DNA from 4 places in the Mesorhizobium sp. WSM1497 genome. Region 1 is predicted to be linked to each of the others. Evidence: predicted binding sites of a transcription regulator. Region 1 holds the regulator's gene; each other region holds the start of a gene.
What was found. Region 1 encodes LexA, which represses DNA repair genes until DNA is damaged. Its sites were predicted from a motif close to TGTTCNNNNTGTGTTCNG; they were not measured.

Region 1 (7,849 bases):
CACCAAGGTCGGCGCCGTGGTCGTCAACACCATGCCTATGCTGCGCGCCGGCGAACTGGCCAAGATCGTCGACAAGGCGGAAATCACCGTCGCGCTCTGCGACACCAGGCTGATGGACGAGATGACCGCCTGCGCCAAGGACAGCACCTTCCTCAAACAGGTCATAGGCTTCGACGGCACCGCCAACCATGATGCCGAGCTCGATCGTGCCGCTCTCGACAAGCCGGTGACATTCACCGCCGTCAACACCGGCCGCGACGATGTCGCGCTGCTCGGCTTCACCTCGGGCACGACAGGCGTGCCGAAGGCGACGATGCATTTCCACCGCGACCTCCTGATCATCGCCGACGCCTATGCCCGCGAAATCCTGGAGGTGACGCCGGACGACATCTTCGTCGGCTCGCCGCCGCTGGCCTTCACCTTCGGCCTTGGCGGGCTCGCTATCTTTCCCCTGCGCTTCGGTGCGGCGGCGACGCTGCTGGAGCAGGCGACGCCACCCAACATGATCCACATCATCGAGACCTACAAAGCCACGATCTCCTTCACCGCGCCGACTGCCTACCGCGCCATGCTGAAGGCCATGGATGAAGGTGCCGACTTGTCGTCGCTGCGCGTTGCCGTTTCAGCCGGCGAAACCTTGCCCGCTCCGGTTTTCGAAGAGTGGACGCAAAAGACCGGCAAGCCGATCCTCGACGGCATCGGCGCCACCGAAATGCTGCATATCTTCATCTCCAACCGCTTTGGCGACATGAAGCCCGCGTCGACCGGCAAGCCGGTCGGCGGCTACGAGGCGCGCATCGTCGACGACGAGATGCGCGAAGTACCGCGCGGCGCGACCGGCAGGCTGGCGGTGCGCGGCCCGACCGGCTGCCGCTACATGGCCGATATCAGGCAGAAGGACTACGTGCGCGACGGCTGGAACATCACCGGCGACACCTTCACGCAGGACGAGGACGGCTTCTTCCATTTCGCCGCGCGCTCCGACGATATGATCGTCAGCGCCGGCTACAACATTGCCGGCCCCGAGGTCGAGGCCGCACTTCTGTCACATCCCGACGTCGCCGAATGCGCGGTGATCGGCGCCGAGGACGCCGAGCGCGGCCAGATCGTCGAGGCGCATGTCGTGCTGGTGCAGGGCGTGGCGCCTGACGCATTGACCACCAAGCGCCTGCAGGACCATGTCAAGGCGACGATCGCGCCCTACAAATACCCGCGATCGGTGAAATTCATTGCTGCTTTGCCCAAGACCCAGACCGGCAAGATCCAGCGCTTCCGGCTGCGCACGGAGAAAGTCAATTGAGCGAGCCCTACGATCCGGCGTCCGAAGGCGCACAGATGTCGTTCAACGAGCGCATGTCGTACAGCGACTATCTGCACCTGGAGAAAGTGCTGGAGGCGCAGACGCCGCTGTCGTCGGCGCATGACGAGATGCTGTTCATCATCCAGCACCAGACCTCGGAACTGTGGATGAAGCTCGCTTTGCACGAGATTGGCGCCGCGATCCGCTCGATCCGCGCCGACCGGCTCGAGCCGAGCTTCAAGATGCTGTCGCGAGTCGCGCGCATCTTCGAGCAGCTGAACAATGCCTGGGATGTGCTGCGGACGATGACGCCCAGCGAATATACCGAGTTTCGCGACGCGCTCGGCCAGTCCTCGGGTTTTCAGTCCTGGCAGTATCGCGCCATCGAGTTCATGGCCGGCAACCGCAACCTGGCCATGCTCGGCCCTCACAAGCATCGGCCTGACCTCAGCGGAAAGCTGGAAGCCATCCTGGCCGAGCCATCGCTCTACGACGAAGCGCTGCTGCTTTTGGCGCGCAACGGATTCGACATCGGTGCCGATGCCAGGCGCACGGACTGGCGTGAGACGCGAACCGAGAATGAAGAGGTCCTGGTCGCCTGGCAGACTATCTACCGCGATCCGCAGCGCTACTGGATGTTCTACGAACTGGCCGAGAAGCTGGTCGACTTCGAGGATTATTTCCGCCGCTGGCGCTTCAACCACGTGACCACGGTGGAGCGCATCATCGGTCTGAAGCGCGGCACCGGCGGCACGTCGGGTGCTTCGTATCTGAAGAAAATGCTCGAGGTCGTGCTGTTTCCGGAGCTGTGGACGGTCCGCACTCGGCTCTGACATCATCGAAATGAGAACAGGCTCACCGAAGGGACGCTCTGTGGCGGAAACCCTTCGCGAACAACCGGGGACTGACCATGAGTGGAATTCCTGATCTCGCCGCAGTCGAAGCGATGGATGCCACGGATCCGCTGCGGGCCATGCGCGACCGTTTCATTCTGCCGGAGGGGGTGATCTATCTCGACGGCAATTCACTGGGGGCAGCATCTCATGCCGTTTTCGGCGAGCTGCAGCAGGCGGCGACGCAGGAATGGGCCCGAGATCTTATCCGAGCCTGGAACACGGCCGGATGGTTCGAGATGCCGATCGAACTCGGCGACCAACTCGGACGCCTGATAGGAGCCGCGGCCGGCCAGACCGTTGTCTGCGACACGACATCGACCAACATCTACAAGGTGCTGCACGCAGCGATGGAGATGCGGCCCGGCCGGTCAGCCATCGTCGCCGAAGGTGACAGTTTTCCCACCGACCTGTACATCGCCGAAGGCGTGGCCTCGACCCGGGATGGCGTCCTGCTGCGCCTCGCGGGCGTCGACGCGCCGACCATCGAAGAGCTGATCGACGAAAACGTGGCGGTGGTGCTGGTCAACCACGTCAATTACAAATCGGGTGAACTGCGCGACATGGCGGCGCTGACGCGCAGGGCTCATACGGCCGGAGCGTTGATCGTCTGGGATCTCTGCCACACCGCCGGCGCCCTGCCCGTCGAGCTCGATCAGGCAAATGCCGATTTCGCTGTCGGCTGCACGTACAAGTACCTCAACGGCGGTCCGGGCGCGCCGGCCTTCATCTATGCCGCGCAGCGCCACCACGGCGATATCAGCCAGCCGCTCAGCGGCTGGTGGGGCCATGCGCGGCCCTTTGCCTTCGAACGGGGTTATGTTGCCGGCACCGGCATCCACCGTTTTCTGTGCGGTACGCAACCGGTCCTGTCGATGCGGGCGCTCAAAGGCGCGCTTGCCATCTGGAGCGACGTCGACATGGCGGCATTGCGAAAGAAGAGCGTCGCGCAGACAGAACTGTTCATCCAGCTCGTCGAAGCCAAGTGCGGCGCCTACGGTCTCACGCTGGAGACTACCCGCGACGCGACCAGGCGCGGCAGCCAGGTGTCGTTCCTTCACGACCATGGCTATCAAATCATGCGGGCGCTGATCGAGCGCGGGGTGATCGGTGACTTCCGCGCACCGTCGACCATCCGTTTCGGCTTCACGCCGCTCTATGTCAGCTACAAGGATGTGTGGCTGGCGGTTGAGGTTCTGGAAGACATTCTGCGCACGGGTGCATGGAAGGACCAGCGTTTCGCCGTCAAGGAAGCCGTTACCTGACGCACCGATCCCGGCGATCCGCCGTCGCTGCCCTCACTGCCTGGCAAATGACGGAGAGCTGAATTTCCAGCCAAAATGCCCAACTGACGTTGGCGTTTTGGCTCCGTTTCGTTCACGGCCAACGAACGTCCCGAAGGTTGCAATCGCCCCTTGTCGAGGTCGATCGACAGATAATGCCAAGCTTTGGTAGGGGATAAGCCACAGGTCATTAACCATAACAATTTCAATGTGAGCAGGCGCATTGCCGAAGGTGGCGCCCGTCGATCGTAACCCGCTGGCAAGCGCCAAATAATTTCAGCAGCCTTAACAAATTCATTAAACTTTAAACGGTTGCAGAACACAACTGGAACAGATAGTGTTTGTTCTGGGTTTGTTTTTCGATTCTGGTTTCAGGGAACCTGGGGGCCGCCATGCTGACACGCAAGCAACATGAACTGCTGATGTTCATCCATGAACGCCTGAAGGAGAGCGGCATTCCGCCATCCTTCGACGAGATGAAGGAGGCGCTCGACCTTGCCTCCAAATCCGGGATTCATCGGCTGATCACGGCCCTTGAGGAGCGCGGCTTTATCCGCCGGCTGCCCAATCGGGCCCGCGCGCTGGAAGTGCTGCGGCTGCCGGACTCCATCGCGCCAGGCCTCAATGCGGCAAAGAAGTTTTCGCCAAGCGTCATCCAGGGCAGTCTTGGTCAGGGTGGTGCTCTTGGCCGGCAGATCAAGCCGGCGCCTTCGCGGATGCCTTCGCCCGGCAATGACGACGATGCGGTCTCTGCCGTTTCGATCCCGGTCATGGGTCGCATCGCCGCCGGCGTGCCGATCGATGCCATCCAACATCAGACGCATTCGATTTCGGTGCCGCCGGACATGATCATGGGCGGCGCGCACTATGCACTGGAGGTCAAGGGCGATTCGATGATCGAGGCCGGCATCTTCGACGGCGACACCGTTATCATCCGTAACGCCGACACGGCCAGCCCCGGCGAGATCATCGTGGCGCTGGTCGATGAAGAGGAAGCGACGCTGAAGCGGTTCCGCCGCAAGGGCGCCTCGATTGCCCTCGAAGCCGCCAATCCAGCCTATGAGACACGGATTTTCGGGCCGGACAGGGTCAAGGTGCAAGGCAAGCTCGTCGGCCTGATCCGTCGCTACTGAGACGGCTGTGGGTTGACCACTGGCTTCTCGGGTTTCTTGAAGGGTGCCAGCCCCCTCGCCTCGCGAGAGTATTTGCGTTGCGTGTGCCAGGGCCGATATGGGCTGTCCACCGCGAAGCTGATCGTCGCCGGCGTGGTCGCCGATTGGCGATCGAAGAAGACCGCGGCACTGCCTTTGCGAGCCAGTTGCCGCTTGGTGATGACGAGAACCAGTTGGTTATGACAGGCGTCATAGGCGGTGGCGTCGTTGACGACGATCAGCTCGGCGAAGCCGCAGGCTTTCCAGGTGTCCTTGCGGTCCTCGACATAGGCAATGATCGCACCGGACATGTGCCTGGCCACGCAAACGCCTGAGGAGCAATAGAACGGCGATCCCGGCGGTAGCTCAACGGCATCCGCGACGTCGAATTGCCCATCCCTGTTGTCGAACACTTCCGGAACGACGATGGTTTCCGATGTCAGCGCGCGTTTCCAGTTGTCGACGGTGAATTCGTTCGGCCGTTGCCGGCTAACGGCAAGCTCACCGCCACCGATCGGCAACGCCACCAGCCGGGCGTCTTCCGAGATCAGCACATCGGGCGTGCGCGTATCCGAGACGGTCAGCAAGCCTGCCAACGCGAATGGCAGAGCCGCGAGCCGCAGCCATGTCGTCGCCATCGTCGCGATGACCAGGGCAATGGCCACCAGCAGGACCGACTGTTGCGAAATCAGCCCGACCCCATCGACAGGCGAACGCTCGGAGATCCAGCCCGATATGGCGATCATCATCGTCAGGCCCTTGCCCATCAGGTAGAGAGCTGGCCAATCCAATCCGAAAGGCATCAGCAGCGCGCTGGCGACGGCCAGGAACATGACGACGGTGACGATCGGCATAACCGCGAGATTGGCGAACAGGCTGAGCGGCGACACACGCTGAAAATGCCAGATGGCAAACAGCGTCGTGGCGCTGCCGGCGATGATCGAGGTCATGGCCAGACCAATTGCCGCCAGCAGGAATTTTCGTGTCAGGAACCCGGGCAAGGATCGCTTCGGCGGCGGCGGTCTTGCTTTTCCCGCGCGGTGATCCGCCCAGCCGGCATAAGCGCCGACCAGAGCCGCGGTCGCGGCGAACGACATCTGAAAACTCGGGCCGACCACCTCATGCGGCGACACCACGATGACGGCGATCGCCGAGATCGCCAGATTGCGCATGGTGAGTGCTGCTCGATCGAACAGAACTGCAATCAGCATCACTGCCAGCATGAGGAAGCTGCGCTCGGCGGCGACGACGATACCTGAGATGACGAGGTAGGCTGCGATCGAGAACAGTGCGGCGGCAGCGGCATACTTCTTGACCGGGCGACGCGCGGAAAGATCGGGAAACAAGGCGAAGGCGCCGCGCAGCAACCCCATGATGGTGCCGGCGACCAGAGCCATATGCAGCCCCGAAATGGAGATGATGTGGTAGATGCCGGTACGTCGCATCGCCTCATTGATGTCGTCGGGAATGCCGGCGCGCACGCCGACGATCAGCGCCGCGGCGATCTCGCCTTCGGCGCCGCCGACGCTCGCCCTGATATGGTCGGCGATGCCTTCACGGGCATTTTCCACGCTGGAGGAAATTCGGGCCGACAGCGGCATGTCGCCATCATCGCTGACGACAAGCTTTGGATTGCCGAGAAAGAATCCGCTGCCACCAATGCCGGCAAAATAGCTGTCGAAGGAGAAATCATAGCTGTCCGGTCGCACCGGCCCGGTCGGCGGCAAAAGCTTGGCATATCCAGTGATGAGAGAGCCTGCGGTCACGTCAGCCGGGATCTTGCGTGCCGAAAGCCGCACCCGTTCCGGCGCATAGCGCAGTTTCGGTCTTGCGGTCGATGTTACGTCGATGGTCAGCCGGATACGGCCAGTTTCCATCCGGTCGAGCGAGACGACGCGGCCGGTCACCTGCGTCGAGATTTCCGAGCCCAACATTTGTGTGCCCGCACGCCACGTCTCGACCTTGGCAGCAAGCAGTCCTAGGGCGCACAAAAGTGCCGCCATGAAACACAGATGGGTCTTTGGCCATGAGCGCGAGACCAGCGCACAGATCCCCGTCAGGATGACAACCGCGACAGGTCTCGCAAAGTCGGGTTCAGCCGTCAGCGAAAAATAGCCGATCGCTCCGATCGCAAGGCAGACCGGCACCAGCAGGAAGGCCACGCCCCGGTCGAGTTCCAGGCTCGCCGCCATGTTCACGCTGTGGCGCAGGCGAGGCAGTGATATCAGGCCGATCTGCCGGCGCACGCGCACGATCCTGCCGGTTCCGGCAACCGGAACAGAGGCGGCGACACCCGTTTGCAAGGGCAGCTTGCCGGAATCCGGCACGAGGGGCGACGGCGGCGGCAATGAGGCTGGCAGAGGCGCAAACAGGGACCGTTCGCTGACGCCAATGGCAGCGTCCTCGCCCTGATCCGAGCCCCAGCCTCGTCCAGCCATCGGGTCTGCCCCTTGCGCCCTCGACACCCTATGCTACATGAACGCGCAAAGCGCGAAAGTCCGCGCGACCGCACCCCGCTTCAGATGGTTTCCGAGAGTTCCATGTCCGACAAGGTCGTCACCCGTTTTGCCCCCTCGCCCACCGGCTATTTGCACATAGGCGGCGCGCGCACGGCGCTGTTCAACTGGCTGTATGCAAAGCACACCGGTGGCACGATGCTGCTGCGCATCGAGGACACCGATCGCGAACGCTCCAATGAAGCCGCGACGGCTGCCATCCTCGACGGGCTTTCCTGGCTTGGCCTGAGCTGGGACGGCGAGCCGGTGTCGCAGTTCGAGCGTGCGCCCCGCCACCGCGAGGTGGCCGAGGAGCTCGTGCGCATCGGCAAGGCCTATTATTGCTACGCCACGCCAGCCGAACTGGAGGCCATGCGCGAGGCCGCCAGAGCCAAGGGGCTGCCACCCCGCTACGATGGCCGCTGGCGCGACCGCGCCCCCTCAGAAGCACCCGCAGGCGCCAAGGGCGCCATCCGCATCAAGGCGCCGACCGAAGGCGAGACCGTCGTCCATGACCGGGTCCAGGGCGACGTGCGCTTTCCTAACAAGGATCTCGATGACTTCATCATCCTGCGTTCCGACGGCAATCCCACTTACATGCATGCCGTCGTCGTCGACGATCATGACATGGCCGTCACCCACATCATCCGCGGCGACGACCATCTGACCAACGCCGCCCGCCAGACCGTCATCTACAACGCCATGGGCTGGGACGTGCCGTCCATGT
Region 2 (7,849 bases), 3.1 Mb from region 1:
CGGCTCCATCGCGCCGTCCTTCATGGGCCGGACGCTCTCCGGGTGCAGCGGCGTTCGGTGCGCCGGCGTCCGCAGGCGCATCGCTTCGGCCGCGCGCTTGTCCGTTGCGTGGGCGATTGTTCCTGCGGTTGTCGTCGCGGTTGCGCGGGCGCTGTTCGAAACGACCCTGACGCCACAACAGGATGGGTTTTGGCGCTTCGGCTTCCGGGGCGGGTTCCCCGGTGGCTGCTTCAGTCACCGTCACGGGTTCGTCCGGCGCGGCGTCCGTTGCCGGCGCGGCATTTGACACCAGCTCGGCCGGTGCAACTTCTTCTGCCGCTGCGGCTTCAGTCTCGGCAGCTTCAGCCTCTGCCTGCGGTTCAACCGGTGCCGGTTCAGCAGCAGCCTCGGCAACAGGCGCTTCGTCTTGCACGGTTTCGACCGGAGCGTCCGCCTGTTCTCCCACGGCAGGCGCAGCAGGTTCCGCCGCGGCGTCGGAGGTCATTTCGGCCGCCGTTTCCGAAACGGCCACTGCGTCCGATGCCGGCTCCGACCCTTCGACTGCTGCCTCTGCTGCGGCGTCCGCCGCCTTGGTCTGCTCGGCTCGTGCAGCCTCTTCCGCCGCAAGCTTCGCCATCGCTGCTTCGCGCGCGGCATTGTCCTGTGCTTCGAGCCGCGCCTTGACCTCGACGGCCGGCTTCGGCTCGGCACGGTAGCCGAGACCTTTGAGGATCTCTTCCATGTCGTCCGCGGTGGCGCCGAGGATCGACATCATCGGCGGCGTCACCATGAAGGACTGGCCGTCATAGGCGCCGTCCGGGCGCTGGCCGAGGCCGGGCTTCCAGTTGGTCGCCGGACGGATCAGATCCGCCAGCCGTTCCAGGATGTCGATGCGCACGGCGCGACGGCCGAGATTGCGGTAGCCGGCAAGCTTGTAGAAGGTCTTGTCGAAGGCGGGGTCGATGACCACCGAGGTGCGACCCGAGGCGAGCGCATGGACCACGTCGCCAAAACCTGGCTTGTCCTTGCCGTCGTTCTTCAGCGCCCACAGCAGCGTCACCAGCCCGGCAGGCGCCGGCTTGATCAGCGCCGGCACGAAGACATGGTAGGCGCCGAAGCGCACGCCAAGCCGGCGAAGGGCTGCGCGGCCTTCCTGGTCGAGCGACTTCATCTCCTCGGCGATGTCGCGGCGGTTGATGAGGCCGAAATTCTCGACCAGCTGGAAGGCGATGCCACGGCCGATGCCGGAAATCTGGTCGGCATTTTTCAAGTCGACCAGCGGCTTCAGCAGCGACTCGATCTGGAAATTGACGAAACGCTCGGCACGCGCGGCGACCTTGTCGCGCGCCGGGCCGGTCAGCTGTTCGTCGGCCAGCAGCACCAGCCGCGGCTTCAGCGCGTCTTCGCCTGATACAAGCGTGCCGATCGGCGCACCGATCCAGCGCAGCGTGCCATCCGACCCGAGCGCGATATCGCCATTGGCCGAGGCGCCGAAGCGTTCGGCGCGCGCCTCGAACTCGGCGGCCAGCGCCTTCTGGGCAGCGGTGCGCACCGCCTTGGCGTCTTCGCCGCCGGCGGTCTGGTCGGCGGTGAAGCGGAACCCTTGCAGCTCGCCGACATGGTGGCCTTCGACAAGGACGGTTCCGGTAGAACTAATTTCGGCTTCAGGCATGGTATTTTCTCTAAGGCGCCGCATGAGGACGGAAGTCCTGCGGTCTACGAAGCGTTTCGTCAACCGCTCATGCAGCGCATCCGACAATCTGTCTTCGATTTCGCGCGTCTTTTCCTGCCAGTGTGCCTGATCGGCCAGCCAGCCGGGCCGGTTCGACACGAATGTCCAGGTGCGGATCTGGGCAATGCGATGCGAGAGCGTATCAATGTCGCCCTCTGTTGTGTCGGCGCGGCGCACCTGCTCGGCCATGTAATTCTCGTCGACATGACCGTGGCGTGCGAGGTCCGTGTAGATCGAGGCAATGAGGTCGGCATGTTGGGCCGGCGCGATCCTGCGGTAGTCGGGCAGCGCGCAGGCTTCCCACAGCAGCGCCACGCGCTTGGCATTGGTGGTGAGTGCGCGGATGTCCTCGTCGCGCGACAGATGCTCGAGCGCCTGTGCATCGACGGCAGGCAATGCCCGTGTCAGTCCCTCGACCGGGGCGTTGGTTTCGATCGAGCGCTTCAGCGCGTTGAGGCTGGCAAAGTCGAAATGTGCGGTGCGCCATTGCAGCACCTTCACCGGGTCGAAGTCGTGGCCTTCGATCTTCTTGATCAGATCCTCGTCCAGCGGGTCGACCTGGCCGGTGACACCGAACGTGCCGTCGCGCAGATGCCGGCCGGCGCGGCCGGCGATCTGGCCAAGCTCGGCCGCCGTCAGATTGCGGTACTGGAAGCCGTCGAACTTGCGATTCTGGGCGAAGGCGACGTGGTCGAGATCGAGGTTGAGACCCATGCCGATGGCATCGGTGGCGATGAGGTAGTCGACATCGCCGGACTGGAACAGCGCCACCTGGGCGTTGCGGGTGCGCGGCGAGAGCGCGCCGAGCACGACGGCGGCACCGCCCTGCTGGCGGCGGATCAACTCGGCGATGGCGTAGACCTCGTCGGCGGAAAAGGCGACGATCGCCGTGCGCCGCGGCAGGCGGGTCAGCTTCTTGGAGCCGGCATAGGCAAGATGCGACAGCCTCGGCCGCGTCACCACCGAGACACCCCTCAGCAGGCGCTGCAGGATACTTTGCATGGTGGCGGCGCCCAGCAGCAGCGTTTCCTGGCGGCCGCGCAGGTGCAGGATGCGATCGGTGAAGATGTGGCCGCGCTCGAGGTCGCCGGCGAGCTGCACCTCGTCGATGGCGACGAAGGCGGCGTCGGTCTCGCGCGGCATGGCCTCGACGGTGCAGACCGAATATTTGGCGCCCGGTGGCTGGATCTTTTCCTCGCCGGTAATCAGCGCAACCTTGTGGGCGCCGACCTTTTCGCAGACGCGGGCGTAGACCTCGCGCGCCAGAAGCCTGAGCGGCAGGCCGATGATTCCACTCTCATGCGCCACCATGCGCTCGATGGCGAGATGGGTCTTGCCGGTGTTGGTCGGCCCGAGCACGGCGGTCACGTCGCGGCCCGACAGGATCAGCGGCTCAGTGTGTTTGGGCTGGATGTTCATCAACCTAGAATAAGGCTTCCGGGACCTGGAGATAAGGCTTCTGGCCTCTGGTTGTCGGGAGCGTGCCTCAAATGGGCGCGTATGACAGGCGACACATAGGGATTTCGGGCGCGAAGCGAAAGCGGAATGTTCCGTCGGCGGCCAGAAGGTGGTTCTGTCAAGCTCTCAATCAGATGCGGATTAACGGATAGAACGAGTCTGGAACGAATCGGCGACGAATCAGTGACTCCTGCAGATTCAGCTTTTGTTCACGGCTATATGTGGATTTCGCGACCACGACACGCACCACATGCTGAATCGCTGAACTGGCCCGTTTCGTGCTAAGAGGGCATTGCCATTAACCTTTGTCGATAAACGATCACAGTGGCTTGGCATGCCTCGACCAAGGTTATGAAATTGTTGATCTTTCTTAATCCGCGTTAAGCAACTAGCAGGCGATTCCGGCTGTCGTCGTTAACGTTCAGCTCAAAGCCGGAACGAATCGGCGACGAATCAGCGATAGCGGAATTTTCCCGTTTTGTTCACCCCAATATCTTGTGTTGTGAACAGCTTATCCACCGAGAATCCACAGGCTTGGAAGCAGGTTTCGCACAGGCCGGCCGGGCCGCTGTTAGCCTCTGCGTGCCGGATTGGGTCAGCAGCCGTGCTGTCACTTCGAAGGACCATGGCGCCAACGAAAACGGGCCGGCGCGCCGGCCCGTCGATCTCTGCGCCTACATCGCCGTCGTCAGGCGAAATACTGGCCGCCATTGGCCGTAATGGTCGAGCCGGTGATGAAGCCGGCATCTTCGGATGCGAGGAAGACGACGCAGCGCGCGATTTCCTCGGGCTCACCGAGGCGGCCGACAGGAATCTGGGGAATGATGCGCTCGTTGAGCACCTTCTCGTCGATCGCCTTGACCATCTCGGTGGCGATATAGCCGGGACAGATGACGTTGACCGTGATGCCGGCGCGCGCCCCCTCTTGGGCGAGAGCCTTGCTGAAACCGATATCGCCGGCCTTGGCGGCGGAATAGTTAACCTGGCCGGCCTGGCCCTTCTGGCCGTTGATCGAGGAGATGGTGATGATGCGGCCGAACTTGCGGTCGCGCATCCCGCTCCACAGCGGATGCGTCATGTTGAAGACGCCGGACAGGTTGGTGTCGATGACCTCTTTCCACTGCTCGCGCGTGATCTTGTGGAACATGGCGTCGCGGGTGATGCCGGCATTGTTGACCAGCACCGAGACCGGGCCGAGATCGGCCTCGACCTGCTTGATGCCGGCGGCGCAGGCATCATAGTCGGCGACCGACCATTTGTAGACCGGAATGCCGGTCTCAGCCTTGAATTTCGCCGCTGCGGCATCATTGCCGGCATAGTTCGCCGCAACCGAATAGCCGACGGTCTTCAATGCGATCGAGATCGCCGCGCCGATGCCGCGCGATCCGCCTGTGACGATTGCTACCTTGGTCATGCATTTCCCCTTTTTTGATATCGCCCTGTTGTCGGGCTTGGCAGGCACTGGATACAGAACGGGCGGCTAAAGCGCGTCGCGCTGAAGTAGGTTCAGGCGATGCGCTTCAGCTGTTTGGTTTTATGCATGTCGGTGTTCCCAAAACCGCTGCGCACTTTTGGGCGACATGCATGCACGCCGCCCGTTTAGTGACTTTCTTCAGAGTGCTTCGACACACATGGCGACGCCCATGCCGCCGCCGATGCACAGGGTAGCCAGACCCTTCTTGGCGCCGCGCCGGCGCATTTCGAAGACCAGCGTGTTGAAGACGCGAGCGCCGGACGCACCGATCGGATGGCCGATGGCGATGGCGCCGCCATTGACGTTGACGATCGAGGGATCCCAGCCCATGTCCTTGTTGACGGCGCAGGCCTGCGCCGCAAAGGCTTCGTTGGCCTCGACCAGGTCGAGATCGCCGACCGACCAGCCGGCCTTTTCCAAGGCCTTGCGCGAGGCGGGAATGGGTCCGGTGCCCATGATCTGCGGATCGACGCCGGCGGTTGCCCAGGACACGATGCGCGCCAGCGGGGTGATGCCGCGCCTCACCGCTTCCGCTTCGCTCATCAGCAGCGCGCCGGCGGCGCCGTCATTGATGCCGGAGGCGTTGGCGGCGGTTACCGTGCCGTCCTTGTCGAAAGCCGGTTTCAGCTTGGTCATGGCGTCGATCGTGGCGCCGTGGCGGATGTATTCGTCCTGGTCGACGATGGTGTCGCCCTTCTTGCCATTGATGGTGACGGCGACGATCTCGTCCTTGAACTTGCCGGCCTTCTGCGCGGCCTCGGCCTTGTTTTGCGAGGCGAGCGCGAACTGGTCCTGGTCTTCGCGGGTGATCTGGAACTGACGCGCGACGTTTTCGGCTGTGTTGCCCATGTGGTAACCGTTGAAGGCGTCCCACAGCCCGTCCTTGATCATGGTGTCGATCAGCTTGAAGTCGCCCATCTTGACGCCGGCGCGCAGGTGCTGGGCATGCGTCGAAAGCGACATCGATTCCTGGCCTCCGGCGATGATCACCTTGGCATCGCCGATGGCGATCTGCTGCATGCCGAGCGCGATGGCGCGCAGGCCCGAGCCGCAAACCTGATTGAGGCCCCAGGCGGTGGTTTCCTTGGGCAGGCCGGCATTGATCGATGCCTGGCGGGCCGGGTTCTGGCCTTGCGCGGCGGTCAGCACCTGGCCGAGGATGACCTCGTCGACCTCGCCTGGTTCGACGCCGGCGCGTGACAGCAATTCCGTGATGACGACGGCGCCGAGCTCATGCGCCGGGGTGGCGGCGAAAGCGCCGTTGAAGGAGCCGACCGGCGTGCGCGCCGCACTGGCAATGACGATGGAAGCGGACATTTTCTTCTCCAGACTTCAAGGGTGTTGCTCTGTCGTTGGGGACTTTTCTTGCCCTTTCCCAACCCCAAGTCAAACCGGAAATGGGCATGGCGCCCATGCGCCGCAAGCAGGCCATGCCTTGCCATGGCGGCCATTCGTCCATTGCTGCGCAGCATATTTTGCCTGCCATGCAGCATTTAGTGATCCCGCACTGCACAAACTGCTTGGAATTGTGAGGCTTTTGCGCATATCCTCAAAAAAGGCACAATCGTTATCGGCGGCTTACTCAGAGGCGCGCCGGTGTCCCCGGGAGGATGTAGATGGCCGCTAAAGACGATCCGATCATCATCAAGAAATACGCCAATCGCCGCCTCTACAACACCGGCACCAGCACCTATGTGACGCTCGAGGACCTCGCCGAGATGGTCAAGAAGGGCGAGGAGTTCACCGTCCAGGACGCCAAGACCGGCGACGACATCACGCATCCGGTGCTGACCCAGATCATCTTCGAACTGGAGAACAAGGACGGGCAGAACATGCTGCCGATCCCGTTCCTGCGCCAGCTCATCGCTTATTACGGTGACCAGATGCAGATGATCGTCCCGAGCTTCCTCGAACAGTCGATGCTTGCCTTTTCCAAGGAGCAGGAGCGCTTTCGCGAGCAGATGAAGGGGGCGCTCGGCAAGTCGCCGCTCGACATGATGAAGATCACCACGCCGATCAAGGCGCTGGAGGAACAGACGCGCCGCAACATGGAAATGTTCCAGAATGCGATGCGGCTGTTCACGCCGTTCCCGCCCGCTGGCTCCGCGCCAGCCGCTGCGACGTCGCCCGAGCCGGCCAGGAAGGAAACGCCTGACAAGCCCGACGATCTTCAGGAACTGAAGGACCAGATCGCGGCCATGCAGCGCAAGCTCGACACGATGTCCTGAGCGCCTGGCGTTCTTGCGGCCTTACACCAGCACGCCCTCATAGCGGCCGCGCGGCCGGATGACACTTCCGCTTGTTATCTGTTCGACCGTGTGCGCGGCCCAGCCGACGCTGCGTGCGAGCGCGAACAGGCGGAACGGTGCATCGCGCGGCAAGCCTAGGCTGCGCGTCAGCGCGGCCAGCCCAAAGTCGATGTTGGGAAGCGCGCCGGTCGCCGCAAAGGCAGCGTCGCGCAGCGACGATAGTGTGCCGTCAACCTCGATCACCGACAGCAGCGCCGCCCCGCGGGGGTCGCCGTCAGGATAGAGCTGATGACCGAACCCCGGCAGCGGCCGGTCATGGCTGAGCCAGCGCCGGATCGTCGCATCGGCGCCATGCCGCGCCGCATCCTCCGCCAGTTGCATCACCGCCTCGCCGGCGCCGCCATGGCGCGGGCCTGACAGCGTCGCGAGCCCTGCCAGCAGGCAAGCGGCCAGCGGCGCGCCGGTCGAGGCTGCGACGCGCGCGGCGAAGGTCGACGCATTCAGTTCATGATCGGCAAGCAGGACAAGCGCACGGCGGATCGCATCGGCGCGGCCGGCATCCACCGACCAGTCCTGCGCAAGCCGCCGATGGACGGGATTTGATCCCGCCGGTGCGCCCAGCGCGGCGGCCAGCACGCCGACCGCGTGCGCGGCATCGGCATGCAGCGAGGCGGCGCTGCGCCCGAGCGACGGGCGCCCCTGGCCGGCAAGCACGGCAAGTTGCGCAAAGGCCGAGGCTCGGCCAGCTTGATGGGGTGCGTCCGGCGACGCTGCTTCGAAAGCCACCGGTTTCGGCAGAGCCCAGAGAACGGCGGCGGCTTCTTCCAGTGTGGCGTGCCCGGAGAGCACTGCGGCGTCCTGCCCGCGATAGATGAGCCGACCGTGCGAGACGGTCGAAATCGCCGTTACGATCGAGGGCTCGCCCCAGGCGATGGCGCTTTCGGCGATGACTGACGG
Region 3 (7,849 bases), 3.1 Mb from region 1:
GAAGCAGCGCTCGGCGAAGTCCTTCGTGTAGCCCTTGCCGACCATGCCATTGATCATACGGTCGCGGTAATTGCCGATGGTGCCGGTGCGCTTGAAGGTGGCCATGGCGCGGCGCAGTTCATCGGCTTCGCCCGGTTTGAAACCGCCGGCGACGATGGCGATATTCATCGCCTGTTCCTGGAACAGCGGTACGCCAAGCGTCTTCTTGAGGATCGCTTCCAGCTCCGGCTTTTGATACTCGGCCTGTTCCTTGCCTTGCCGGCGGCGCAGATAGGGATGAACCATGTCGCCCTGGATCGGGCCCGGCCGAACGATCGCCACCTCGATGACGAGATCGTAAAAATTGTCTGGCTTGAGACGCGGCAGCATCGACATCTGGGCCCGCGATTCGATCTGGAAGACGCCGAGCGTGTCGGCGCGGCAGATCATCTTGTAGACCTGCCTGTCCTCCGGCGGCAGGGTGGCCAACACATAGGGCTGCCCATAATCATCCCGCGCATTAGGATAGTGATCCGTGAGCAAGGTGAAGGCGCGTTGCAGGCAGGTCAGCATGCCGAGCGCCAGCACGTCGACTTTCAAGATCTTCACCGCGTCGAGATCGTCCTTGTCCCATTCGACCATCTTGCGCTCGTCCATCGCCGTCTTGACGATGGGCACAATCTCGTCGAGCCGGTCCCTGGTGATGACGAAGCCGCCGACATGCTGGGAGAGATGGCGGGGGAAGCCCATGATCTCATTGGCACGCTCCATCACGTGCCTCGACACCGGGTCGGTGCGGTCGAGGCCGCCGGCGCGGGCTTCCTTCTCGCCAAGCTCCGATGTCGACCAACCCCAGATCGAGCCGGAAAGCGATGCCCTGACATCCTCGGACAGGCCCATCGCCTTCGACACTTCGCGCAGCGCCGACCGGCCGCGATAGCTGATGACGGCGGCGGCAAGTGCCGTGCGCTTGCCGCTGTATTTCTCGTAGATGTACTGGATTACGGTTTCGCGCTTTTCGTGCTCGAAATCGACGTCGATATCCGGCGGTTCGTTTCTCTCCTCGGAAATGAAGCGCTCGAAGAGCGAATCGATTTTTTCCGGCCCCACTTCGGTGATGCCGATGCAGAAGCAGACGACCGAATTGGCGGCTGATCCACGTCCCTGGCAGAGAATATCCTTGCTGCGCGCGAACTTGACGATGTCGTAGACAGTCAGGAAATAGCGGGCATAGTTGAGGCGTTCGATCAAAGCGAGCTCTTCCTCGATGCGCTTGGTCACGGAATCCGGCACACCAGCCGGATAGCGGTTCGCCGCCCCCTCCCGCGCCAGTCGCGCCAGCTCAGCCTGTGGACCAAGACCCGATTCCGTCGGCTCGTCGGGGTAGTTGTACTGGAGGTCGCCAAGCGAGAAGGTCAATTCTGCCGCAAACCGCAGCGTCTCGGCCAGCGCCTGCGGATGCCGGCGGAACAGGCGGCCCATCTCCATCGGCGGCTTCAGATGGCGCTCGGCATTGGCGGAGAGTTGCAGCCCGACCTCGGCAACGGGCGTGTTGAGGCGGATCGCGGTCAGCACGTCCTGCAACGGGCGTCGTTCGGCGGTGTGATAAAGAACGTCGTTGGTCGCCATCAGCGGAATGCCGGCGCTCTCGGCAAGTGCTGCCGCCTGCTCGATGCGGAAACGGTCATTGCCGGCGTAGTCGGGCGAAACGCCAAGCCGCAGGTTCCTGCCGAAACGGCCCTTGAGCTCACCAAGCAAGGCAAGACTGTCTTGCGCCCCCGTCGACAGACCGGGCAGGACCGCCAGCGACATCAGGTCACCCCATTCGAGCAGGTCGCCGCGCTGGAGAAGGGTGGCGCCTTTTTCGTTCTCGTCGCGCAGATTGGCTTGCGTCAGCATGCGGCAGAGGTGCCCCCAGCCCTTGCGGTCCTGGGGATAGGCGAGGATGTCCGGCGTGCCGTCGTCAAAAACCAGCCGGCAGCCGGGGTGATAGGAGAGTTTTTCGACCTTGGCCTGCTGCCAGGCGCGCACCACGCCGGCCACCGTGTTGCGGTCGGCAAGTCCGATCGCCGAGAAGCCCAGGAGCTTGGCCGCGACCACCAGCTCCTCCGGCTTGGAGGCGCCGCGCAGGAAGGAGAAATTCGACTGGATGCCGAACTCGGCATAGGGAATGACCGTCAGCGCGTTCATGCGAAGACTCCATGCAGGAACCAGCGCGGCGGGACTTGCGAGGCGCCGCCGTAGAGGCCTTGCCGGTAGAGCCAGTAGCGGCGGCCGTCGGCATCCTCGATGCGGAAATAGTCGCGCGTCGATGCCGCCTCGTCGCTTGGCGCTTCCCGCCACCATTCGGCGGCGATGCGTTCCGGCCCTTCGGCGCGCTTGACCCGGTAGAGCGCGCGCCGCCAGCGGAAGTTCAGCGGCGGTCCTTCCGGCATTTCGGTGGCCGGCACATCGATGGGTTCGGGCGAGCGGAACAGCCGGATCGGTCGTTCCGGCGGAAATATGGTTTTTGGTGCCTGCAGCCTGTCCGGCTTCTTCGGCGGCGTGGTCCGGCACGGCGCGTCGGTGAAGGGGATGGTGGCGACGGCACGCTCCGGCAGATGGCTTTCGACCGCGACTGGCCGGAGAACCGCGCCATCGCCGAGCCGGGCGCGGATGCGGTCGGCGAACAGCGCGATATCGGCGCCGTCGTCGGTCACCTCGCCGGCAAGATCGGCCTGCTGCATGTCGAAGGTGGCTGATGCCAACACCGAGAGCCGCACCAGATCGAAACCATAACCGGCATCGATATCCTGTTCGAGCGCGGCCAGCCTTTCATGGAACAGTTTCTGGATCAGCATGGGTTCGCGCATCGGCCGCGAGGTACCGAGCGCGATGCGGCTGACGGCGCCGTCGACGCGAAAGAGCAGCAGCGCCAGCGTCCGGGCGCCCTCGCCGCGGCGCTCGAGGTCGGTCTTCAAGGTCGCCGCCAGCATGCCCACCAGCCGTTCGATGTCCTCGGTCAGGGTGACGGGTTCGGCGAGGTGGCGTTCGACCGAAAGCGGCGCGACGGGCAGGCGCGGCGACACCGCCTCGTCGAGCCGGCCAAGCGCCTGGTCGAGGCGCAGGAGCAGCAGGGCGCCGAAGCGGCGGGCGAGCGGCGCGCGCGGTGCCGCCATGACGGCGCCCGCCGTGCGCAGGCCCACACTTTCCAGGCTGGTGCGGGTCGAAGGTTCTATGCGCAGCGCGGCCAGCGGCAGGGGCGCCAGCAGCGCCTCCTCCTCGCCTGACACAACGATGCGGTCGCCGCAAAAGCGTGCCGCCGCCCAGGCCGCACCCGGCGTCGCGGCAAGCCCGGCGCGGACATCGAAACCCTGATGGAAGAAGCGCGACAGGATGTCGTCCAGCATGGCGCGCTCGCCGCCGAACAGATGGGTGCAGCCGGTGACGTCGAGAAACAGGCCGTCTGCCCCGTCCAGCGCCACCAGCGGGGTGTAGCGGTCGCACCAGTCGGCGAGGCCTTCGAGCAGGCGGCGATCGGCTTCCGGATCGGCCTCGACGACGTCGATCGACGGATGCATGGCGCGCGCATCGGCGATGCCCATGTCGCGCTTCAGGTGCAGCGCCTCAGCCCGCTCGTCGAGGGCCGAGATGCGCTGTGCGTTGCGGTCGCGATGGCTGATCACGAGCGGCGGGTGAGAGGGGTGATCCGACGGCCGGGAACGCCAGGACCGCCCCAGACGCTGGCGCAGGATCCTTTCCGCCGCCAGATAGGGAAACCATAGGGACAGGATTCTTTGGCCGGTTTCTTTCCCCACCTGCTCCTTCGTCGCCCGCTCTTTCGTCGAATGCGCGTTCATCGGGGTTCCACTCCAGTGTGAATTGTCCAGGCAGGGCCGTGCGGCTCTTGCCGATGGTGAGGGTGAAGGCCGGGCGGCCGATCGAGCCGGCCAGCGGCCCGGCGATGGTGTCGCGCGGCACCGCCGGCGCCGAGGCGACGATGAGGCGGACGGGTGCCGCCGTCGGTTCGGGCCCAGCCGCCTGCCCCAGCAGGAACACCGGCCGGCCGGCCGCTTGCGCCCTTGCATGCAGCCGGCGTGTCGCGGTCAGGTCAAGCCGCTGCGGATTGCCGCGGATTTCCAGGATGACGGCGGCGAGCGCCGTCATCCGGGCCGCCTCCTCGGCGACCCACAGTGCATCGACGAGCCTTGGCGCCTCGGAAAACAGCAATTGCTCCGGCTCGATGCCGAACGAGGCGTGAAGCCCCCTGGCATAGGGAAAGCCGGCCTCGCGAAAAATCTCCGATGTGCCGATCCACAGCACCGGCAGCCCCGGCGTTTGCTTGAGGATCAGGCTGGTGAGCGACAAAGCGAAGCCGGCGACGGCCCCGGCATCGCGGGTTTCAAGCCCATGGATTTCGCTCAGGGCGGCCTTCGGCAGCCCGCCGCTCAGGGCGGCATCGAGGCGCCCGACGCCGATAGGCAGGAACGCATCCGGCAACGCCGCGGCAATGCCACGCCGGACGATTGTGAGATCAGTGTTGACGTCAGCATCAAAGGGTGCGGCTGCCGGCGCAGCCAAGCGCTCGGGCAGCGTTCCCTCGATTTTCGCGATCTGGCGGCGCAGGGCAAAAACAGTCTCCCGCGCCACGGCGGTCATCGCCATGACGGTCAGCTTCCACTCACAATTGTTCCTGTTATGTTCCTATAGATTCCAGAGCGCATCCCAAGAGTCAAGCAGAGTCATGGGGAATTTATTCCTCTCTGCAGGGATGGCGCAGGCGCATCGGCCCGTTCATTTGCCGATTCCGGTGCGAAAGCCTATATGCCGGGATCAAAGGACAAAGCATGGCCCGCATCTACAAGACCCGCACCTGGCACGACGAACTCTCGCCCTCGATGGACGAAATGGAGTTCCTGGCGCTGGAGGCGTACGCCCATCTGCCGGAGGATTTTCGCAAGCTGACCGGCGAGATCGTCATCCAGATCGCCGAATTCCCGACCGACGAAATCATGGACGATCTGTCGCTGGAAACGCCATTCGACCTGCTCGGCCTGTTCGAGGGACGCGGCATCGCCGAGCGCTGGAACCCGCAGACCGGCGAAGGCCCGAACCGCATCACGCTCTACCGCCGCGCCATCCTCGATTACTGGTCCGAGAACGAAGAGACGCTGGGCGACATCGTCACCCACGTGCTGATCCACGAGATCGGCCACCATTTCGGCCTGTCGGACGAAGATATGGAGAAGATCGAAGAGGCGGCGGAGTAGGGTGCGCTGATATTCAGGTGATGCCGGCCTGCAAATGATGGCTTCCTGCGCTTCCCCGCTCTACCGCGTCGCGGTAGAACTGTGCTCACGTACCCAAAAGTACGCTCCGCTCCGGTTCTCGGAAACCACCATTTTCGACTCGGCCTGACCTGAATCTCAACACACCCTGCGTCGGAGCTTTTCAAATCTACCAGTCACTCAGCTTGGTATCGGGCCCGTATTCCTGACCGTCGATATCCTTGACCACGGCCTGGCCGCAACGCATCGCTTTGGCCTTCTTGTCGTAGTCATAGGTCGGCGAGCCGAACAGATGCCAGCCCTTGTTCAGCGCCGCTGTCACCTTGTGGCAGAAGCTGGCATCGTCCGGAGCGGACAGAAAGCGGTAGAGTTTCATTGTTCAATTCCTGTCGTGAGTAGCTGTAGCCCGCTCGCATCCATCGAGCATTTATGACCCGATGGCGGCTGCCTTCGCCAGCAGTTTTTCGGCCTGCGCCAGATGCAGCCGCTCGACCATCCTGCCGTTCAGCGCGATCACGCCCTTGCCGGCATTCTCGGCGAGCGCGAAGGCTTCCTTCACCGAGCGTGCCTCGGCCACCGCTTCCGTGGACGGCACGAAGGCGCGGTTGGCGGCTTCGATCTGGGCCGGGTGGATGAGGCTCTTGCCGTCGAACCCCATGGCCGCGGCTTCCGCGCATTCATGGGCGAAAGCGTCGAGGTCGCGAAAATCGTTGGAGACGCCGTCGAGCATGTCGATGCCGCCGGCGCGTGCGGCCAGCACCATCTGCATCAGCCATGGCACGAGGTAGCGCCTGTCAGGCGTCGCCAGAATGCCGGTCTCCTTGACCAGATCATTCGTTCCGGCAACGAAACAATTGAGCCGCGAGGCCGGATCGCGGCCAAGTTCGGCGATGGCGCCGATGTTGAGCAGCGCCTTGGGCGTCTCGATCATCGCCCATAGTTTCACGCTGTGGGGAGCGAAATTATCGTCGAGCACGTCGCCGGCCTCGAGCAGGTCGCGCGGCGTGTCGACCTTGGGCAGAAGGATGCCGTCGGGTTCGCAGCTTGCGGCAGCCAGCAGGTCGTCGGCGCCCCATTCGCCTGATATCGCATTGATGCGCACGATCATCTCGCAGCGTCTCTCGGAATGGCCGGCGAAAATGCCGGCCAGTTTTTCGCGAGCGGCGATCTTGTCGGCCGGAGCGACGGCGTCTTCCAGGTCGATGATGATGGCATCGCAGGCAAGCTGCGCGATCTTGGCCAAGGCCTTGTCGCTGGAGGCCGGGATGTAGAGCACGGAGCGGCGCGGGCGATAGGTTTCCATGGATGATCTATGCCGCTTGTGGGCGGGTGAGGCAAGTCGGGCATGAAGCTACCAATCTCCCCACGAGGGGGGAGATCGGCAGCGTTTACCCCTGCACGAAAACTGCACGGGCCTGCGGAAAACCTCCTCGGATCCGCCCTGCCGTTTCCCCGCCCGCTTGCGAGACAAGCGGCATGCACAAGCGAGCAAAGCCCCGTTGGTCCCTGCCTCACCGACTGCGGAGCGAGGGCTGGTGGCTGGCCGATCCGCCGCGCGCGTGTCCCGTCGCAACCCTCATTCCCTTTGTCCGCAGAAGCCCGCCAACGGTTCGGCTGGAAGCCATCAGGAAAGCCAGGTCATGACAGCGTTGTTCTCCGCCGCGCCGAGCTATTGCAGCCGTTTCGGTGTCGCCATCCTGCTGGCAGCGCTCGCGGATCTTCTGTTCTATGGCCAGCCCGCCGGGATCACGGTTTTCCTGTTCGCCCTGCTGATTGCCGCGGCGGTCGTGGCTGTGCACCCGGCCGCCTTCAACGACGGCCGGGTCTGGCTCAAGCCCATCGCCATGCTTGTCGCGCTGCTGCCGCTGGCTGAAAACGTCAGCACCCTGTCGGTCTCGATCGCGCTGGCGGCGCTGACCGTCTTCGCGCTTTCGTTGAGCGGCCGGCTGAGGCACAGCATCGCCCGCATTGCCGGGCAGATCGTGCTGTTCGGGCTGGCGGCGCCGTTCCGCTTCGTCATTGATTTCATCCGCTGGCGCAGGACGGCGCGGCGGTTCGGTGGGCGTCGCATCCGGCTGGCGGCGATCGCCGTCTGGGTGATGCCGCTGACGCTGGGCGCGGTCTTCCTGGCGCTGTTCGGTGCCGCCAATCCGGTCATCGACTATTGGCTGTCGCTGATCGATCTCGTGAGGCTGCTCGATCTTATCCAGCTGGCGCGGATTGCCTTCTGGCTGTTCGTGCTCGCCGCTGTCTGGGCTTTTCTGCGACCGCGCCTGGTTCGCCGCATCCCGCGCGCGTTGCCGGCGGTCAGCGCTCAAGCCGGCAAAACCGCCACCACCATCGAAGACATCCTGTTCGGCAAGGCCGCCATCCTGCGCGCCCTGATCGTCTTCAACATCCTGTTTGCGCTGCAGACGGCGCTCGACGCCGCCTATCTGTGGGGCGGGGCAGCGCTTCCCGATGGGCTGAGCTACGCCTCCTACGCGCATCGTGGCGCCTATCCCTTGATCGTCACGGCACTGCTTGCCGCCGGCTTCGTGCTGGCAGCGCTGCGACCCGGCAGCGAAACCTCGGCCGATCCGCTGATCCGCCGGCTGGTCTAT
Region 4 (7,849 bases), 880 kb from region 1:
ACATCATGAGGCTGGCGAAGTTTTCGCGGTAATCGGCATAGGTATGGACCCTCTGGTCTTGGAGGGTCACCAAGGTTAGGCCGGTCTTGAGCAGGTCGGCAAGGACAGGTTGAGCGTCCATCGGATGGATGCGTGAGAAGCGGTCAAGGTTCTCTAGGAGCAGGACGGTGTCGCTGGGGATCAACCCGGCCTTCACGTCTGCGATAAATTTCCCGAGACGGGCGGCCAGGTCAAGGTTGCCGCCCTTGAAAGCGGACACGCCATCGTCGACCAACTCACTGTCGAGCGTGAGGCCATAGGAGGCACAAAAGGCCTTGGCGTTCTTGGTCTGTCGAGCAAGGCTATCGCCTTGGGCCTGCTTGCCGGAACTCCAACGAGCATAGGAGATGGCAGTGCGGCCCTTGAGTTCACGGGGCTGTAGCATGGGTGTGGGCGTCTCCGTTGGTCTGGAGATCGCCCGATATCACTCTGCAGAACTAAAGTCTATGCCAGGTCTGGCTCTTGCAGATCAGCCCGCCGAGCACGCAGCCGCTCATCTTGAGAGAGGTGCCCGACAATGTCGCCTTGCCCGAATAGGTCTTGTCGTTTGCCGGATCGGTGATGTTGCCGGCATATTTGTTGTCGCCCGTCGCCTTGAGCGAGCCGATGGTCTTGCCGGCATATTTGCCGGACTTGAGCGTGATGGAAAACGAGCCGCCGCCAGCGATGGCTGCGGTGTCGCCGGCCTGCGTCTTCCAATTGCCCTCGATCGGATCGGCCCAGGCCGCACCGGCCATGATCAATGTGGCCGCAAGGGCCAGGCTCACTCTTCGAAACATGTCTTCCTCCCTTTAGATGTCCGGCCGGATGCTCCGCCTCGGTCTGCCGCTTACGCAAACGTAAGCTAATCCAGCTCCCGGCAAAACAAAAGCGGTGCCGCAACGGAAGACTTTCGGATTTTGAAGGGCCCCGAATGCGCCTCCTGGCCAAGGAAATGAAACGATCGGCGCATCGCCTTTGTCTCCTGTGGTTAGCGAAGTCTTGAATTGGCATCGGGAAATTTTCGTCAAATTTGACGCAAGCAGGCTGAATTGCTGGCTTTGTATCCTTAACGAATTTCCGCGTTTACCTCTTGTTTTAGCTTTGTTTTCCTCAAATTAAGCACGCCATTTAACGACGGATTCAAGCCTGCACGGCATTCTCGAAAGCATCGGAAGAGCAGCCGCCAAGGACGAAAGAAGGCAGCTCTCGGGAGCCTGACAGGGGCCGGAAACAGGGGATTGAAATGGCACGTTTTGAAATGCTTGAAGCAGGTTTCGGCGCCATGGGGGCAACTGCCCAGGCCGACATCCTTTTCGAACTGGGCATGATGTATGCGACCGGCCGCGATTGCGAGACCGATGTCGTTGCCGCCCACAAATGGTTCAACATCGCCGCCATCAAGGGCTCGGCCCGCGCCGCGGAACTGCGCTCGGAACTGTCGGCGGCCATGTCGAAGGTCGAGATCGCCACGGCGCTTCGCGAAGCCCGCGAATGGATGACCATGCACTGAAATCTGCCAATCGCAGACAGGCCTATCGAAGACAGGGAAGCTCCGGGATCAAGGCCGCACAGACGGCCGGACCCGGCGAAATTGAAGGCCGCGCAAGACGGTCACGAGGGCAAGAGAAAGAACGCGGCAGGCCGCAAGGCCCAGTCGTGCGCGACACAGGGAAGCTGAGCGGGATTTTTAGGGGCGGGGCGCCTGGAGATTGCTCGACGGGCAAAAAAGCCACGACCAGCCGGAACAAGGCTGGCGTGGCTTTTTGCGTGGATGACGTCTTGCAGGCCCAATCGAGCGGCGCCAATGCGCCTAGACAGGCCGAATGAAGGATGAAATTGTCCCGCCTCTCTGGAAGAAGCGTGGCCGGGGCGGCCGCGCGTGAGTGGAGGAGTTCTACCATCATGAAAAAATTGAGTATTTTGAACGCGGCCATATTCGGCCTGATGATGAGCACGCCGGTCGCATTCGCCGACGATATCACCTTTGCGGTGATCGGCCCGATGACCGGACAGCTCGCCACCATCGGCGATCAGTTCAAGCAGGGCGCACAGGCCGCTGCCGATGCGATCAACGCCGCTGGCGGCGTCAACGGGTCGATGATCAAGCTTGATATCGAAGACGACCAGTGCGATCCCAAGCAGGCGGTGTCGGTTGCCAACCGCGTCGTCGCCGATGGCGTCAAGTTCATCGACGGCCATGCCTGCTCGGGTTCGAGCATTCCGGCCTCGGCCGTCTATGCCGAAGCCGGCGCGCTGATGATGAGCCCGGCTTCTTCCAACCCGGTGCTGACCGACGCGGCCGCCAAGGCCGGCTGGCCGACGATCATGCGCCTTTATACGCGTGACGATGCGCAGGGCGCCTTCATCGGCCCATGGATCGCCAAGAAGTTCGCCGGCAAGAATGTCGTCGTCCTGCACGACAAGAGCGCCTACGGACAGGGCGTGGCTGACGCCGTCAGGGCAACGATGAATGCCGGCGGCCTCAAGGAGGTCTATTATGACGGCATCAACGCTGGCGAGAAGGACTATTCGGCTCTCGTCACCAAGCTCAAGGACTTGAAAGCCGACGTCGTCTATTTCGGCGGCTACCATCCTGAAGCTGGCCTGATCCTGCGTCAGTCGGCGGAACAGAACCTGAAGTTCCAGCTGATAATGCCGGACTCCATCGCCTCGCCGGAATTCTGGCAGGTCGCTGGCCCGGCCGGCGAGGGCACCATGTTCGTCTTCCCGTCGGATCCGCAGGCAAAGCCGGAAGCCAAGGCAGCCGTCGAGAAAATCAAGGCCGGCGGTTTCGTGCCGGAGGGCTTCACGCTGTTCTCATACGCCACCATCCAGGCATTCGCCGAAGGCATCAAGCGTGCCGGCAGCGACGATCCGGCCAAGGTTGCCGAGGCGCTGAAGAACGGCACGCCGATCAGCACCGTTGTCGGTAATGTCACCTTCGACGAGAAGGGCGATCTCAAGAATGCCAGCTACGACATCAACCAGTGGCATGACGGAAAATATGCGCCGATCGCGCAGTAATCGCCGGCCCGGCGACTGAATAGCATAGGGAAATGGCCGGGGTCGTCCCCGGCCATTTTCTTGTTTGCCCTGTAGTCTGCCTTTCGAACCGTCAGCTGGTTACAGCGGCCGAAGCGGCTTGTTCCTCGACGAACCGTACCAGCACCGTCCCGTCGGTCACCTGCACGCCCTCGGTGGCGATCTCGGCGATCACGCCGTCATGCGGCGCGGCGATGGTGTGTTCCATCTTCATCGCCTCCAGGATCAGCAGCGGCTGACCCTTGATCACGGCATCGCCCTTTCCCACGCGCACCAGCTTGACCAGTCCCGGCATCGGCGCGCGCAGGCTGCCTGAACCCGCCGCTGCCTCGTCGGCTCGTGCGAGCGGGTCCGGCACCGTAAAGGTGTAGCCGACGGCGCCTTCGAACACGGTGATGTGGCCTGGCCAGCGGGCGAGGCGTGGTGTTGAGCGAAAATCACGCGAATTGGTGTCGTCATAGGGCTTGTCCAGCGTCACCTGGAACCGCCCGTCATGCCGCACCGAAACTTTCGCCACGATTTCGTCTTCGCCAAACTTCAATCGTGTGCGTCGCGCCACGCTGTGGAAATGCGCATAACCGGCAAGCGACGACCACGGATCGTTGGGTGACGGCGATGCTCCGGCGCCGGAGGCCGCAACGGCCGCGGCAGCGATGGTTTCACCGGTCGGCGGCGCGACCTCGGTCAGCGCCGTCTGGTGCCTGGCGATCAGGCTGGTGTCGACATCGCCTGCGGCGAAATCCGGATCGGCGGCGAGAGCGGCAAGAAAGGCGGTGTTGACGGTCGAGCCGGCGACCTCGGTCCGGGATAGCGCCGCGCCAAGCGCCTCCAGAGCCGCCTGCCTGTCCGTTGCGTGGACGACCAGCTTGGCAATCATCGGGTCGTAATAGGGCGAGATGGCGTCACCCGCTCGCACGCCAGTCTCGATGCGCATCGTGGCGCCTTGCGGGGCCGCATCCGGAAATTTCAGATGATGCAGCGTACCGGTCGCCGGCAGGAACCCTTTTGCCGCGTCCTCGGCATAGATGCGCGCCTCGAAGGCATGGCCGACGAGCGCGATCTCGCTTTGCGTCTTGGGCAGCTTTTCGCCTGACGCGACCCGCAACTGCCACTCGACCAGGTCGGTGCCGGTGACCATTTCGGTGACCGGGTGCTCGACCTGCAGACGGGTGTTCATCTCCATGAACCAGAAGCGGTCGGCCTTCAGGCCCTGCGAGGCATCGACGATGAACTCGATGGTGCCGGCGCCTGAATAATTGATCGCTTTGGCGGCCTTCACCGCCGCCTCCGTCATCGCCTTGCGCAAAGCGGGCGTCATGCCGGGCGCCGGCGATTCCTCGATCACCTTCTGGTGGCGGCGCTGCGCCGAGCAGTCGCGCTCGTAGAGATGCACGACATTGCCCAAATTGTCGCCGAAGACCTGCACTTCGATATGGCGCGGCTTGTCGACATATTTTTCGACCAGCACACGGTCGTCGCCGAACGCGGCTTTCGCCTCGCGCCGTGCGCTGGACAACGCCTCGGAAAACTCATCGGGATGCTCGACCCGGCGCATGCCCTTGCCGCCGCCGCCTGCGCGCGCCTTGATCAGCACTGGATAGCCGATCTCGCGCGCCTTGGAGGCAAGCAGCACGATCTCCTGCGCCTCGCCATGATAGCCCGGCACGACCGGCACACCGGCCTTTTCCATCAGCCGCTTGGCGGCGTCCTTCAGCCCCATGGCACGGATAGAGGCCGCGGATGGGCCGATGAAAATAAGCCCCGCCGCTGTCATCTGGTCGACGAAATCGGGATTTTCCGACAGGAAGCCGTAGCCGGGATGAATGGCTTGCGCACCCGTTGCCAGGGCCGCCGCGATGATCTTGTCGCCGCGCAGATAGCTTTCGCCGACGGGCGAGGCGCCGATATGCACCGCCTCGTCGGCCATCTCGACGTGCAGGGATTTTGCGTCGGCATCCGAATAGATGGCGACGGTACGCACGCCCAGCTTCCGAGCCGTACGGATGACACGGCAAGCGATCTCGCCGCGGTTGGCGATCAGGATCTTGGCGAACATGGAGCCTCCGCATGTAAGGTTCGAAGTCCATGGGAAGCATGGCGCTTGAACACCCCCCTCTGACCGGCAGGACAGAGGGGGGTGCTGTCTCGCGAGCCTTTTAAGCCCTCGGAGTAAACCTCTCCCTTACCAGGGAAGTGCTCTACCTTGCGGTCGGCTGTACCTACTTCGAGGCCGCGATCTCGCAACTGCCGCCGGTCGTGACTTTGTAGTGGCCGCGGGTGGACTGACAGGATTTCATCGCCAACTCTTCGGCCGTCTTTTGAGATGGTGCGTTGAGGTGGCCGCCGCAAACTATGTACGACGACATTATCCGTGCGTAGGGAGTGGTTGCGTACGCTGAATGGCCACCGGCCGCGACATAGGCCTTGTAGGCCTTGGTGCAGGGATCCTTGGGATTTCGCGGCAGGTACGGCGGGAAACGCTTGTCTCCCTCGCTTCCCGCCAGTGAGCCGGCCATGCCCGCTCCGGATGCTGCGAACACCAGCAATACAGCCAATATCGCCATGGCTGTTCGCTTGGAATTCGTGGATTTCATTTTGTCTTCCCCAAGGAGAAAAACCGGGCGCTTTCCGGTCTATTTGGACGCGGCGATGCTGCAGGCGCCGGCGACGGTAACCTTGTATTTGCTTTTGCTGGCCTGACAGGATTTCAGTGCCAGTTCCGCCGCCGCCTTTTGTGACGATGCATTCAGCTTCACGCCGCAAACGAAGTACTCGGTCGCCGGAACGATTGGCGTCGCCGCGAAAGCCGAATGGCCTGCGGCTGCGAGATACGCTGCATAGGCCTTCCCGCAGCCCCCGGTGGTTCCTATAGGAATGGTCACCGGGTAGCGCACGTCGCCCTTGCTGCCTGCCAGCGATCCGGCCATGGCAGCGGTGGAGGCCGCCACCATCAGCAAGCCTGCCACTATGGGGGTGGCTGCTCGTTTGCAGGTCCCGGATTTCATTCTGCTTCCCCCATTCGCAAAAAAGTCTCGGCCGGTTGCTTATTTCGATGACGAGATTGCGCAGCCGCCACTCGCGGTCTTGAGCTTCCACCGTGTCAACCCGGCCTGGCAATTGCGCAGCGCCGTCTCTTCCGCCGCCTTCTGGGACGGCGCGTTGAGCTTCGTCCCGCAGATGATGTAGAGGTCGACAACGCGCGAATAAAAGGTTGTGGCGTAGGCCGAATGGCCGCTCGCCGCGACGTAACCCTTGTAGGCAACGTTGCATTCGCCCGAACCCAAGGTCGGCGGAAAACGCACGTCTCCCTTGCGTCCTGCGAGCGATTCCGCCGAGCTGATGCCGGTCGCCGTTAATATTAGAAATGCGGAAAGTATCGAAGCAGCCGTTCCCTGGCAATATTTCAGTTTCATTTCCAGCCCGTCCCCATTGCCCCATGCTGGATAAACAGTAGCGAATATTTTGTCCCCCCGCCAGTTCACTGTTTGAGATTCGAAGCCGCCTATACTGACCAATCGCTTGGTCCATACAGTTCAGCCTTTTCACACGGCAGCAACGGCCTGCCGGTATAGTTCCGCCGTTTGGCTGTCGAAGTTGACCGTCCATTCTCACATCCGAAACACGCCAAAGCGCGTGTCCTCGATTTCGGCGTTGAGCGCGGCCGACAGGCTGAGCGCCAGCACGTCGCGCGTCTTTGCAGGATCGATGATACCGTCGTCCCAGAGGCGTGCGGACGAATAGAGCGGATGGCCCTCATGCTCGTATTTCATCAGGATAGGCTTCTTGAATTTCGCCTCTTCCTCGGCGCTCCATTCTCCGCCCTTGCGCTCGATGCCTTCGCGTTTGACCATGGCAAGCACCGTTGCCGCCTGTTCGCCGCCCATCACCGAGATGCGGGCGTTCGGCCACATCCACAGGAAGCGCGGTGAATAGGCGCGGCCGCACATGCCGTAATTGCCGGCGCCGAACGAACCGCCGATGATGACAGTCACCTTCGGCACCCTGGCGGTGGCAACCGCCATCACCAGCTTGGCGCCATCCTTGGCGATGCCGCCTGCTTCATATTTTCGACCGACCATGAAGCCGGTGATGTTCTGCAGGAAGACCAATGGAATTTTGCGCTGGCAGCACAGTTCGATGAAGTGCGCGCCCTTCAGCGCGCTTTCGGAAAACAGCACGCCGTTGTTGGCGATGATGCCGACCGGCACGCCATGGAGATGGGCAAAGCCGGTGATCAGCGTGGTGCCGTAATTCTGCTTGAACTCGTCGAATTCGGAACCGTCGACGACGCGCGCGATGACCTCGCGCGCGTCATAGGGCTGGCGCAGGTCGGTCGGCACGATGCCATAAAGTTCATCCGCCGGATGAAGCGGCGGAATCGCTCTCCTAGAGTTCAGGCTTACAGTCTTGTTCCGATTCAGGTTCTTGACGATGCGCCGGCAGATGGCGAGGGCATGGTCGTCGTCCAGCGCATAGTGGTCGGCAACACCGGAAAGCCTGGTGTGCACATCCGCACCGCCGAGATCCTCGGCACTGACATCCTCGCCCGTCGCCGCCTTCACCAGCGGCGGGCCGCCGAGGAAGATGGTTGCCTGATTGCGCACCATGATCGTCTCGTCGGACATTGCCGGCACATAGGCGCCGCCCGCCGTGCACGAACCCATGACGCAGGCGATCTGCGGAATGCCTGATGCCGACATGTTGGCCTGGTTGTAGAAGATGCGGCCGAAATGCTCGCGGTCGGGAAACACCTCGTCCTGGTTGGGCAGATTGGCGCCGCCGCTGT

Region 2: A9K65_RS06815 (helicase-related protein) is a predicted target of LexA. The motif match lies at 3,319-3,336, and genes of this name have one in related genera.
Region 3: A9K65_RS04760 (metallopeptidase family protein) is a predicted target of LexA. The motif match lies at 4,647-4,664, and genes of this name have one in related genera.
Region 4: A9K65_RS26640 (sel1 repeat family protein) is a predicted target of LexA. The motif match lies at 1,113-1,130, and genes of this name have one in related genera.

Annotation. Positions count from the first base shown of each region.
Region 1 covers NZ_CP021070.1:4,520,981-4,528,829, forward strand. Annotated here, with positions in the region: gene A9K65_RS22105 (AMP-binding protein) at 1-1,300, shown strand, start outside; gene kynA (tryptophan 2,3-dioxygenase) at 1,297-2,133, shown strand; gene kynU (kynureninase) at 2,211-3,458, shown strand; gene lexA (transcriptional repressor LexA) at 3,869-4,609, shown strand; gene A9K65_RS22125 (ComEC/Rec2 family competence protein) at 4,603-7,065, opposite strand; gene gltX (glutamate--tRNA ligase) at 7,168-7,849, shown strand, end outside.
Region 2 covers NZ_CP021070.1:1,391,082-1,398,930, forward strand. Annotated here, with positions in the region: gene A9K65_RS06815 (helicase-related protein) at 1-3,130, opposite strand, end outside; gene phbB (acetoacetyl-CoA reductase) at 3,858-4,583, opposite strand; gene A9K65_RS06825 (acetyl-CoA C-acetyltransferase) at 4,782-5,960, opposite strand; gene A9K65_RS36465 (hypothetical protein) at 6,047-6,175, shown strand; gene phaR (polyhydroxyalkanoate synthesis repressor PhaR) at 6,260-6,871, shown strand; gene A9K65_RS06835 (citrate synthase) at 6,893-7,849, opposite strand, start outside.
Region 3 covers NZ_CP021070.1:982,645-990,493, forward strand. Annotated here, with positions in the region: gene A9K65_RS04745 (error-prone DNA polymerase) at 1-2,169, opposite strand, end outside; gene A9K65_RS04750 (DUF6504 family protein) at 2,166-3,644, opposite strand; gene A9K65_RS04755 (hypothetical protein) at 3,586-4,623, opposite strand; gene A9K65_RS04760 (metallopeptidase family protein) at 4,806-5,228, shown strand; gene A9K65_RS04765 (DUF1737 domain-containing protein) at 5,416-5,622, opposite strand; gene A9K65_RS04770 (CoA ester lyase) at 5,674-6,549, opposite strand; gene A9K65_RS04775 (DUF4173 domain-containing protein) at 6,887-7,849, shown strand, end outside.
Region 4 covers NZ_CP021070.1:5,400,352-5,408,200, reverse strand. Annotated here, with positions in the region: gene A9K65_RS26650 (recombinase family protein) at 1-424, opposite strand, end outside; gene A9K65_RS26645 (DUF2147 domain-containing protein) at 477-818, opposite strand; gene A9K65_RS26640 (sel1 repeat family protein) at 1,265-1,531, shown strand; gene A9K65_RS26635 (ABC transporter substrate-binding protein) at 1,924-3,045, shown strand; gene A9K65_RS26630 (acetyl/propionyl/methylcrotonyl-CoA carboxylase subunit alpha) at 3,137-5,119, opposite strand; gene A9K65_RS26625 (hypothetical protein) at 5,283-5,657, opposite strand; gene A9K65_RS26620 (hypothetical protein) at 5,697-6,068, opposite strand; gene A9K65_RS26615 (hypothetical protein) at 6,108-6,578, opposite strand; gene A9K65_RS26610 (carboxyl transferase domain-containing protein) at 6,672-7,849, opposite strand, start outside.